DNA from 2 places in the Micromonospora sp. WMMA1996 genome. Region 1 is predicted to be linked to the other one. Evidence: riboswitches for the same ligand, from Rfam matches in the RefSeq annotation. Region 1 holds a riboswitch; the other holds the start of a gene.
What was found. A riboswitch is a leader RNA that binds a small molecule or an ion and turns the genes downstream of it on or off. The one in region 1 is predicted to bind cyclic di-AMP.
Positions count from the first base shown of each region.

Region 2: another riboswitch for cyclic di-AMP. It lies ahead of COO58_RS20705 (hypothetical protein); the one in region 1 lies ahead of COO58_RS09800 (transglycosylase family protein).

Region 1 covers NZ_PDHU01000001.1:2,039,454-2,044,469, forward strand. The annotation lists gene COO58_RS09785 (SDR family oxidoreductase) at 1-636, opposite strand, end outside; gene COO58_RS09790 (helix-turn-helix domain-containing protein) at 669-1,145, opposite strand; gene COO58_RS09795 (LLM class flavin-dependent oxidoreductase) at 1,222-2,784, opposite strand; cyclic di-AMP (ydaO/yuaA leader) riboswitch at 3,001-3,166, shown strand; gene COO58_RS09800 (transglycosylase family protein) at 3,170-3,793, shown strand; gene COO58_RS09805 (YbaB/EbfC family nucleoid-associated protein) at 3,965-4,414, shown strand; gene COO58_RS09810 (M4 family metallopeptidase) at 4,481-5,016, opposite strand, start outside.
Region 2 covers NZ_PDHU01000003.1:235,554-240,569, forward strand. The annotation lists gene COO58_RS20695 (AAA family ATPase) at 1-1,898, shown strand, start outside; gene COO58_RS20700 (cation diffusion facilitator family transporter) at 1,975-2,889, shown strand; cyclic di-AMP (ydaO/yuaA leader) riboswitch at 3,034-3,164, shown strand; gene COO58_RS20705 (hypothetical protein) at 3,169-4,245, shown strand; gene COO58_RS20710 (DUF2269 domain-containing protein) at 4,325-4,825, shown strand; gene COO58_RS20715 (SRPBCC family protein) at 4,827-5,016, opposite strand, start outside.

The sequences.
Region 1 (5,016 bases):
GACGTCGTCGGCCAGGATCTCGTAGCTGTCGGACTCGATGCCGTCGGCAGCCATCCGGGCGACCTCGGCCGGGTCGGCCTTGGGTCCGGTGACGGCGGCGGCCATGTCGGTGTCCATGTAGCCGACGTGCAGGCCGGCGACCCGGACGCCCCGGTCGGCGAGCTCGACGCGCAGCGCGTTGGTCATCGACCACTCGGCGGCCTTCGCCGCCCCGTACGCGCCGACGCCGGGGAACGTGAACCAGGACAGGGCCGACATGACGTTCAGGATCGTCCCGCCGCCGTTCGCCGCGATCCGGGGCGCGAACGCCCGCACCACCGACAGCGTGCCGAGGTAGTGCGTCTCCAGCTCCAGCCGGATCTGGTCGAGGTCGCCGTCGAGCAGGTCGGCGCCGGTGCTCACGCCGGCGTTGTTGACCAGCAGCGTCACGTCGCCGGCGCGCTGCGCGGCGGCGGCCACCGAGGCGGGGTCGGTGACGTCCAGGCGTAGCGGGGTGACGCCGGGCAGGTCGACGCTGTCCGGGTTGCGCGCGCCGGCCCAGACCGTGGCGCCCCGCGCCACGAGTTCCGCGGCCAGGCGCCGGCCGAAGCCGCGGTTCGCGCCGGTGACCAGGGCGGTGCTTCCAGCGATCTTCATGTCTCGCTCCGAGGGTGCTGAGGGTGGGTGGATCAGGAGGTCCGCAGGCCCGGACCGGGCAGCACGGCCAGCTCGTCGGCCGGCACGTCGTGCCCGGCGTCGCAGCGCAGCCGGGCGTGCACGTCCGCCCCGCAGTCGTGGTGGGTGACCAGGACGGACGGGCCGACCTCGTCGGCGGCGTACGCGTCGCCCCACTGGCGGAGGGCGACGAGCACGGGCAGCAGGTCGCGGCCCTTGGCGGTGAGCACGTACTCGTCGCGGGTGCGCTGCCCGGGCTCCCGGTAGGGCCGCCGGTCGAGCAGGCCGTCGGCGACGAGCTGCTTGAGGCGGGTGGCGGCGACCGGTTCGCTCACGCCGACCCGGCGGGCGAAGTCGTCGAAGCGCCGGGTGCCGAACGACGCCTCGCGCAGCAGGAGCAGCGTGGTGCGGTTGCCGACCACCTCGAGCGCCCGGGCGATCGAGCAGTTGGCGGTGGACCAGGAGTCGCGCTGCGCGAGGAAGTCCGTCATGGGCTCGACGCTACCGCGCTGACTTAGGGAAACAAAAGCCAGCTATCTCACGTCGCGGCTCGGGAATATCCGTCGGTCACAGCTGACCGGGGTAGAAGCCGTGCCGGGCCAGCGGCTCGACGATCTGGTGCTCCTCGTACGACAGGTGTGACAGCAGCGTGTCGGTGAGCAGGTCCGCCGCCTCCTGGAGCCCGGTGAAGTCACCCGGTCGGCTGATCAGCTCCACCAGCGCCCGGTCGACACCCTCCACCACGCCGTGGATCACCACGTGCTCCTCCTCCAGCCGGTCGAGCACCGCCGCCAGCCCGGCGTCGGCGCGGCGCAGGTGCGGGAAGACCGAGGCGTCCTCCAGTCCGTGGTGCTGGGTCACCACCGTGCAGTACGCGGCGCAGTACGCGCCCAGCGTCCAGTTGTTCTGCCGCAGGGTCATCTCGTTCAGCGCGGCCCGCGCGCCGCCCGGCGAGACCGCGCCCCGCGTCACCTGTTCCAGCAGGTCCCGCACCTGGGCCAGCTCCCGGCGCAGGTGGTCGTGCACGTCCACCAGATGTTGCCCCGCGGCCTGCGCGTGGGCCGGGTAGACGTGCCCGGCCGGCGCCGGCGGGGCGGTCGGACGGGTCGACTCGTCCCAGAGGCGGCGCGCGCTCAGGCGTACCCCCGGGTCGGGCGTGGGGGTGACCGCGAGGGTGGTCGGGACGCCGCCGGCGGCCTGCTCCCGCGCGACGGCGCGGGCGCCGCTGCCCGGCGTGGTGCGCTCGGCCGCGACCAGCTCCCGGACCGCCGGCGCCACCTCCTGGGCGAAGAGCTGGATGGCGCGCGGCTCGTCGCTGCCCAGGACGAAGGTGGTGATGCCGTGCTCCAGGGTGAGCCCGGCCAGGTCCTCCACCCACCGCCGCGGCGGCCCGGCCAGGAACCCCGTGGACGAGCGGGTGAAACTGCCGGTCACGTTGAGCATCCGGCGGATCTCGCCGGGGTCCCGCCCGGCGGCCCGCGCGCCCTCGTCGACCAGCGCGTTGAGCGCAGGCAGCTCGTCGGGCCCCTTCGGCAGGTAGGCCAGCGACGGCAGCCAGCCGTCCGCGGCGCGACCGACCAGGCGCAGCATGCGTGGCTTGTACGCGCCCACCCAGATGCCCACCGGATGGGCCGGCGCCGGTCCGCGCTTCGCGCCGACCACCCGGTAGTGCTCCCCGGCGACGCGGATCATCCCGCGTCGGTCGGTGCCCCAGACCTCCCGGATGACCTGGATCGCCTCGTCGAGCGCGTCGACCGCCGCGCCGGGGGAGAGCCGCCGCCCGCCGGCCGCCTCGATCGCGTCCCAGAACGCGCCCGCGCCCAACCCCAGCTCGACCCGGCCGCCGGTGAGCAGGTCCAGGCTGGCCACGCTGCGGGCGAGCACCACCGGTTGGCGCAGCGGCAGGTTGAGCACGTTGCCGGCCAGTCCGATCCGGTCGGTGGCGGCGGCCACGTACGACATCAGCGTCCACGTGTCCAGGAAACCCGGCTGGTAGGGGTGGTCCTGGAAGGTGACCAGGTCCAGCCCGACCTGCTCGCAGAGCGAGGCGAGGGCCACCACCTGGTCCGGCCGTCCGGCGGTGGGGGTGAGGAAGCCGCCGAAGGCCAGCTCGTGTCCGTGCTCGGTCATCCGTGCCGCTCCTCGTGCGATCTTGCCGGTCCCGCCCACGGTAGCCCGGGGCCGGAGCGGCCGGGCGGGGCGTCCGGATCCGGCCCGTACGTCCCGCTACCACGTCGTCGCGTGCCGCGTGCCCGGTCGCCCGCCCGGGTGACGAACATCCCGAGAAGTGGGCGATCGCCCGAAATCGTCCCTAGCGTCGGTGGCGTCCGCGGTCGCGGACACCACGGGCCGGTAACGCCTAATCCCGCCGCCGGCCCGGCGGTAACCGAACCTCGGCGGGAGCGGGGGACCCAACGTTCCTCGGTGCACGTCACCTCGGGGTGAAGCCGCCAGCGGCGGCCGGGCTCCTCGGCCCGAACCCGACAGCTCACCTCGTCGGCGTGGAGGAATCCCCATGGCAACTGCATACGCAGCCCGTCGTACCGCCGTCGGCGTGGTCCTGGCCGGCGCCGCGGTCCTGTTCGCTCCGGCCGTCCCGGCCAGCGCCTCCGGCGTCAACTGGGACGCCGTCGCGCGGTGCGAGTCCGGCGGCAACTGGCACATCAACACCGGCAACGGCTACTACGGCGGGCTCCAGTTCTCGCGCGGCACCTGGAACGGCCACGGCGGGAAGAAGTACGCCGCCCGGGCGGACCTGGCCAGCCGGTCGGAGCAGATCGCCGTCGCCGAGCGGGTCCTGGACGGGCAGGGCATCGGCGCCTGGCCGGTCTGCGGCCGCAAGGGCGGATCCGGCTCGTCCCCGAAGAAGGCGGCCGACCGTCCCACGCCGCGGAAGGCGGACCGCCCCGCGCCGAGGAAGGTCACCGACCGGCCCACCACGACGAGGTCCACGGTGGACCGACCGGCCGGGCGGGGCGGCGCCGGCACCTACCGGGTGCGCTCCGGCGACACACTCTCCGGCATCGCCGTCGCGGCGCACGTCGCCGGGGGGTGGCGGGCGCTGCACGAGCGCAACCGCGCCGTCGTCGGCGACGATCCGGGCCTGATCTTCCCGGGTCAGCGACTGCGCCTGCGCTGAGCCGACGAACGCCCGGCCGGGGCTCCGGCCGGGCGTTCGCGGTCGCGCGACACGCCGGGCGCGCGGCGCCCGACCTGCTCGCTTGCGGGCGGGGCCGGCCGGTGACCGCGCTCGGTCGGTGCCGGTTGCTATGGTCACGATGCTCGGCTAAGACGTGAAGAAAGCGCGGATATGACCATCGACCCGTTCTCGGCCGCCGCGAGCCTCGACGAGCTCCTGAGCCGGACGCAGCAGGCGCTCGCGGCGATGCGGTCCCGGGCCGGCGTGCACCCCGACGGCGAGCCGGGCGAGTTGCTCCGGGCCGAGGGCGCCGCGGCCGACGGCCGCGTCCGGGCGGTCGCCGTCCAGGGTGGCCGACTGGACTCGGTCGCCGTCGACCCGGACCTGGCCGGCGAGCCGCTGGAGGTCCTCTGCGGACACGTCGTCGCCGCCGTCAACGCCGCGCTGGCCGAGCTGGACGCCCGGGTCAGCGACTCGGCCCGGGCCGACGCCGACGCCCTGGCGGCCCGCCTCGGCGGCCTGCCCGACCAGGCGGAGCTGTTCAGCCGGGCGATGCACGAGGTGGCCGCGCGGATCCCGCGCGACCGGGGCGCCGCGTCCCGGGCCGGCCGCCCGGCCTGACCGACCTGCCGACGCGACGAAGCGGCCGGCCGCCCGGAGGACGACGACCGGCCGCTCGCCCTACGGTCAGCTCAGGGTGACCGCGGTGTCGTCGACGACGAAGGACGTCTGCAGGGAGCTGTCCTCCACGCCGCTGAACGAGATGGTCGCCGTGGTGCCGGCCAGCGACGAGACGTCGAAGGACCGCTGCACGTAGCCGGTGGCCTTGTTCAGGTTCGAGTAGGTCGCCAGCGTGGTGCTGCCGGCCTTGACGGTGAGCTTGTCGTACGCGGTGGTCGTGGTCGACTCCGCGCTGTCGATGTGCAGCCAGAAGCTCAGCGTCGCGCGGCAGCCGGCCGGAACGGTCACCGACTGGCTCAGGTTGTCGGTGTGCGACGAGCCGTAGCCGTCGAGCCACGCCTTGTACGAGCCGCCGTGCGCGGCCTGGCCGCTGTCCGTGGTGATGACGCCGGACGAGGCGGTCCAGTTCACGGTGCCCGACTCGAAGCCGGGGTTGGCCAGCTTGTTGCCGGAGCAGCCGCCCGACGGCGGAGTGGTCGTGGCGGTCGGCGTGGGCGTCGGGGTGCCGCCGGCGCACGTCGGGTCACCGGACTGGGCCGGCA
Region 2 (5,016 bases), on a different contig from region 1:
GGCTGGTCTTCGGCCGGCTGGACCTGCGCACCGGGCAGGTGCTGCACGTGGGCCGGTTGGGCGTGCGCGCCGAGGACGCGGAGACGCTGGTGGTGGACTGGCGGGCACCGGCCGCGGCGGCGTTCTACCAGGCCACGCCCGCCGAGCCGCGCGGCGTCGTCCGCCGGCGCACGATCCAGTCGGCCGCGGAGAAGGTCACCCGGATCGAGGACGACCTGCTCGATCCGGAGGCGGCCCCGGCGGACATGGCGGTGGTCGGCGACGGCGCGCTGCTGGCCACGCTGTCCCGGGCCACCGGCCGGGGCATGCGGGACATCGTCGCCACCATCCAGCGGGAGCAGGACGAGGCGATCCGCTCCCCCGCCAGCGGAGTCACGATCGTCTCCGGCGGCCCGGGCACCGGCAAGACGGCGGTGGCGCTGCACCGGGCCGCGTACCTGCTCTACTCCGACCGGGCCCGCTACGCCGGCGGCGGCATCCTGGTGGTCGGGCCGTCCGGCGTCTTCGTCGAGTACATCGCCTCGGTGCTGCCCTCGCTCGGCGAGGAGACGGCCACGCTGCACTCGCTGGGCTCGCTCTTCCCGGGGATGTCGGCGACCCGGACCGATCCGCCGGAGGTGGCCGCGGTGAAGGGGTCGCTGCGGATGCGCCGGGTGCTGGAGCGGGCGGTGCGGGACGCGGTGCCGGACTCCCCGGCGGAGTTGCGCCTGCTCTACCGCGGTGAGCTGCTGCGGCTGGAGCGGCCGGCGCTGGACGGCATCCGGGACCGGACGCTGACCCGGGGCGCGCGCCGCAACGAGGTGCGCCGGTCGGCGTTCGACGCGGTGCTCGCCGCGCTCTACGCGCAGGCCCGGACGCTGCGGGTGGGCCGGTTGCCGGAGCAGCCCGCGTTCGAGGACGAGATCATCGAGCGGCCGGAGTTCCGGGAGTTCCTCAAGGCCTGGTGGCCCCGGTTGCACCCGCGTCACGTGCTGGGGTGGCTCGCCCGCCCGGACCGGCTGCGCCGCTACGCCGGCGGGATCCTCTCCTCGGCCGAGATCCGGTTGCTCACCGAGGCGTACCGGACGCTGGACGCCGACGGGTCGACCGTCGCCGACATCGCGCTGCTGGACGAGCTGGACGCGTTGCTCGGCACTCCGGTGCGGCGGGCGAAGCCGAAGCGGGACCCGTACCAGCTGGCCGGCGGCGTGCGCGAGCTGAGCACGTACGCCGACCGGCAGCGCGCCGCCCGGGCGGCGGCCCGGGAGCGTCCGGCGGACTACCGCGACTACGCCCACGTGGTGGTGGACGAGTCGCAGGACGTCTCGCCGATGCAGTGGCGGATGATCGGGCGCCGGGGCCGGCTGGCGTCCTGGACGGTGGTCGGCGACCCGGCGCAGACCGCCTGGACCGGCGACCCGCAGGAGCTGGACCGGGCCCGCGACCAGGCGCTGGGGCGTCGCCGCCGGCACCGCTACGAGCTGACCACCAACTACCGCAACTCGGCGGAGATCTTCGCGGTGGCGGCGGCGGAGATCCGCCGGCTGTATCCGGACCTGACGCTGCCCGACGCGGTGCGTTCCACCGGCGTGTCGCCGGTCGAACGCACGGTGCCCGCCGCCGAGCTGCCGGCGAGCACGGTCGAGGCGGCCCGGATCCTGCTGGGCGAGGTGGAGGGCACCGTCGGCGTGATCACACCGGTGCCGCGCCGGGACGAGGTGGCCGGCTGGCTGGACGGCCTCGGCGCCGGCCGGCTCCAGGTGGTGACCAGCCTGCAGGCCAAGGGCATGGAGTACGACGGCGTGGTGCTGGTCGCGCCGAGCGAGATCCGGGCCGACCCCGGCTCGGGGGTGCGCACGCTCTACGTCGCGTTGTCCCGGGCCACCCAACGCCTCACCACGCTCGACCCGACCGGGTGATCCACCCTCACTTGCACACATAGCGATGTGAACATACATTGGGCCTGGCCAGGGTGCGGGAGGGAAGGGTGTGTGCGTGGGCGCAGGTCATGACCACAGCGGTGCGGTGACCAACGCGGCGCACCGCCACCGGGGCCGGCTCTGGGCGGCGTTCGCGCTGCTCACCGCCCTCATGCTGGTCGAGGCGGTGGCCGCCTTCGCGACCGGTTCGCTCGCGCTGCTCTCCGACGCCGGGCACATGTTCACCGACGTGCTCGGCATCGGCATGGCGCTGGCCGCGATCACCGCCACCCGGCGCGCCACCACCGATCCGCAGCGCACATTCGGCCTCTACCGGCTGGAGGTCCTCGCGGCGCTGGCGAACGCGGTGCTGCTCGGCGCGGTCGCGGTCTACGTCCTGGTCGAGGCGGTACGCCGGTTCGGTGACCCGCCGCAGGTGCTGGCCGGCCCGATGCTCGTGGTGGCGGTGCTCGGCCTGCTCGCCAACGTCGGCGCCTTCGCGCTGCTGCGCTCCGGGGCGCAGGAGAGCATCAACCTGCGCGGCGCGTACCTGGAGGTGCTCGGCGACCTGCTCGGCTCGCTCGGGGTGATCGGCGCCGCGCTGGTCATCGCGGTCACCGACTGGTGGTGGGCCGACCCGTTGGTGGCCGTGGCGATCGGTCTGTTCATCCTGCCCCGCACCTGGCGGCTCGGCCGGGCGGCGGTGCGCATCCTGGTGCAGGCCGCGCCGGAACACCTCCAGGTGACCGCGGTGCACGACCGGCTGGCCGCCGTGCCGGGCGTGGCGGAGGTGCACGACCTGCACGTGTGGACGCTGACCTCGGGCATGGAGGTGGCCTCGGCGCACCTGACCACCGCTCCCGGCGCCGAGGTCGCCACCGTGCTGGCCGCCGCCCGGGCCGCCCTGCACGAGGACTTCTCGATCGATCACGCCACGTTGCAGATCGAACCCGGAGCGTCGGCCGGAGCGTGCGGCCCGACCGAGTGGTAATTAGGGCAAACTTAAATCTAGGCCGCTATTGTGGCGTAATGCCGGCTTTGCCGGGTTCACCGGCTCCGGGCGACGGAGCCGGCCCCGGGCAACGCCGGTAGGCTCGGTCGCGGCCACACCGCGGGCGCCACCCCGGCGCCGGTGGAGCGGCCGTCGCCTAATCGCCCGCAGGGCGAGCCGGGGAACCACGTACGTGGGGTGCATCCGCGTCAGCGGTAGGGATCTTCCGTCCCGAACCCGTCAGCTAACCCGGTCGGCGGTTGACGGAAGGACATGTGAATGCCCCCAGTGGCACCTGTACGACGGACGGCCGCCCGGATGGCGGCCCTGCTCGTCGCGATGCTGGCCCTCGGCGTCGTGACCGCGCCGGCCTCCCCCGCCTCGGCGGCGTGGTCGGCCTCCCCCACCGGCCTGCGCGCCGCCGCCCCCGGCGGTGACGACGAGGGCGGCACCCCGGAACTGCGCGCCCAGCTCGACGCGGCCAGCAAGGGCTGGCTGGAGGCCAAGGCCGCGCTGAGCCGGTCGGTGGCCCGGCAGAAGCAGCTCACCGAGCGACTCGACGCGGTCGGCGCCGAGCTGGCCGTACGCGACGCCAAGGTCGGCGAGATCGCCGAGGTGGCGTACCGCACCGGCCGGATGGGCACCGCCGCGGCCCTGCTCGGCAGCAGCAGCCCGGAGGGCTTCATGGACCGGGCGGCCGCGCTGGAGCAGGTCGCCGCGCACGAGGACCGGACGCTGCGCGACCTGATCACCACCCGGGACGAGGCGACCCGGACCCGCGCCGCGCTCGACGGCGAGATCCGGGAGCAGCGCAAGCAGGTCACGGTGATGGCCAAGCGCAAGCAGCAGGCCGAGCGGGCGCTGGAGGTGGCGAACGACCGGCCGTCCGCCGGCAGCGGCGGCGTCCGGGGCACCTCGACGGCGAACGCGACGCCGGCCAAGCGCAACTCCGACGGCTCCTGGCCGGCGGAGTCGTGCAGCGTCAACGACCCGACGCCGGCCGACGGCTGCATCACCCCGCGCACCCTGCACGCGCTCAACCAGGCCAAGGCGGCCGGCTTCACCCGGTACGTCTCCTGCCACCGGCCCAGCGGCTCCGGCGAGCACCCGAAGGGACGCGCCTGCGACTTCGCCGCCCAGAAGGACGGCTTCGGCGGGGTGGCCAGCGGCGGCGACCGGACGTACGGCAACAACCTGGCCGCGTACTTCGTGCGCAACGCCGACCCGCTCGCCGTGCTCTACGTGATCTGGTTCAAGCAGATCTGGCTGCCCAGCAGCGGCTGGAAGTCGTACAGCGGCGGCAACGGCGACCCGTCCAGCGACCACACCAACCACGTGCACCTGTCGGTCTACTGAGCACTACGCTCCCCGACGTACTCCGGGAGTCGTCGCGCGGCCCACGACGTGGGCCGCGCGGCGGCCGACGATCGGTGGCATGAGACGACTCTCCCCCGCCGGACGCAAGGCGCTGCTCACCGCGCACCTGGTCACCTCGCTCGGCTGGCTCGGCACCGACCTGGGGCTGCTCGCGCTGGGCGTGGCCGGGCTGCGCGGCGCCGACCCGGAGGTCGTCTACCCCGCGGCGGCGTTGCTGGTCACCTGGCTGTTCGCGCCGCTGAGCGTCGCGGTCTGGCTGATCGGGGTGGCCAGCGCGCTGCTCACCCCGTGGGGGCTGCTGCGGTGGCGGTGGGTGCTGGTGAAGTTCGCGCTCACCACCGTGATGCTCGGGCTGGTGCTGCTCCTGCTGACGCCCCGGGTCCGGCACCTCGGCGCGCTGGCCGGCGCGGCCGACGCGCACCTGCGGATCGACCTGGTGGTGCCGCCCGCCGTCTCCACCACACTGCTGCTCGTGGCCACCGTGCTGTCCACCTGGAAGCCGTGGGGGCGGCTGCGCCCGCCCGCCCGCCGGTCGGTCCCGGCGGGGCGGGCCGGCTGAGTCAGGCCGGCCGGCCCTCCAGGGTCGCGCCCAGACGGGCCGCGAGGCCCAGGTGGGCGGCGCGGGCCTGGCGGAACGCGTAGCCGAACAGCGGGGCCGGCGCGGTGAGGGTGATCTCCACGTCGATCCGCACCACGCCGTCGGGCTCGTCGCGCAGCCGGGTGTGGTTGCGAACCGTCGTCGCCGGCTGC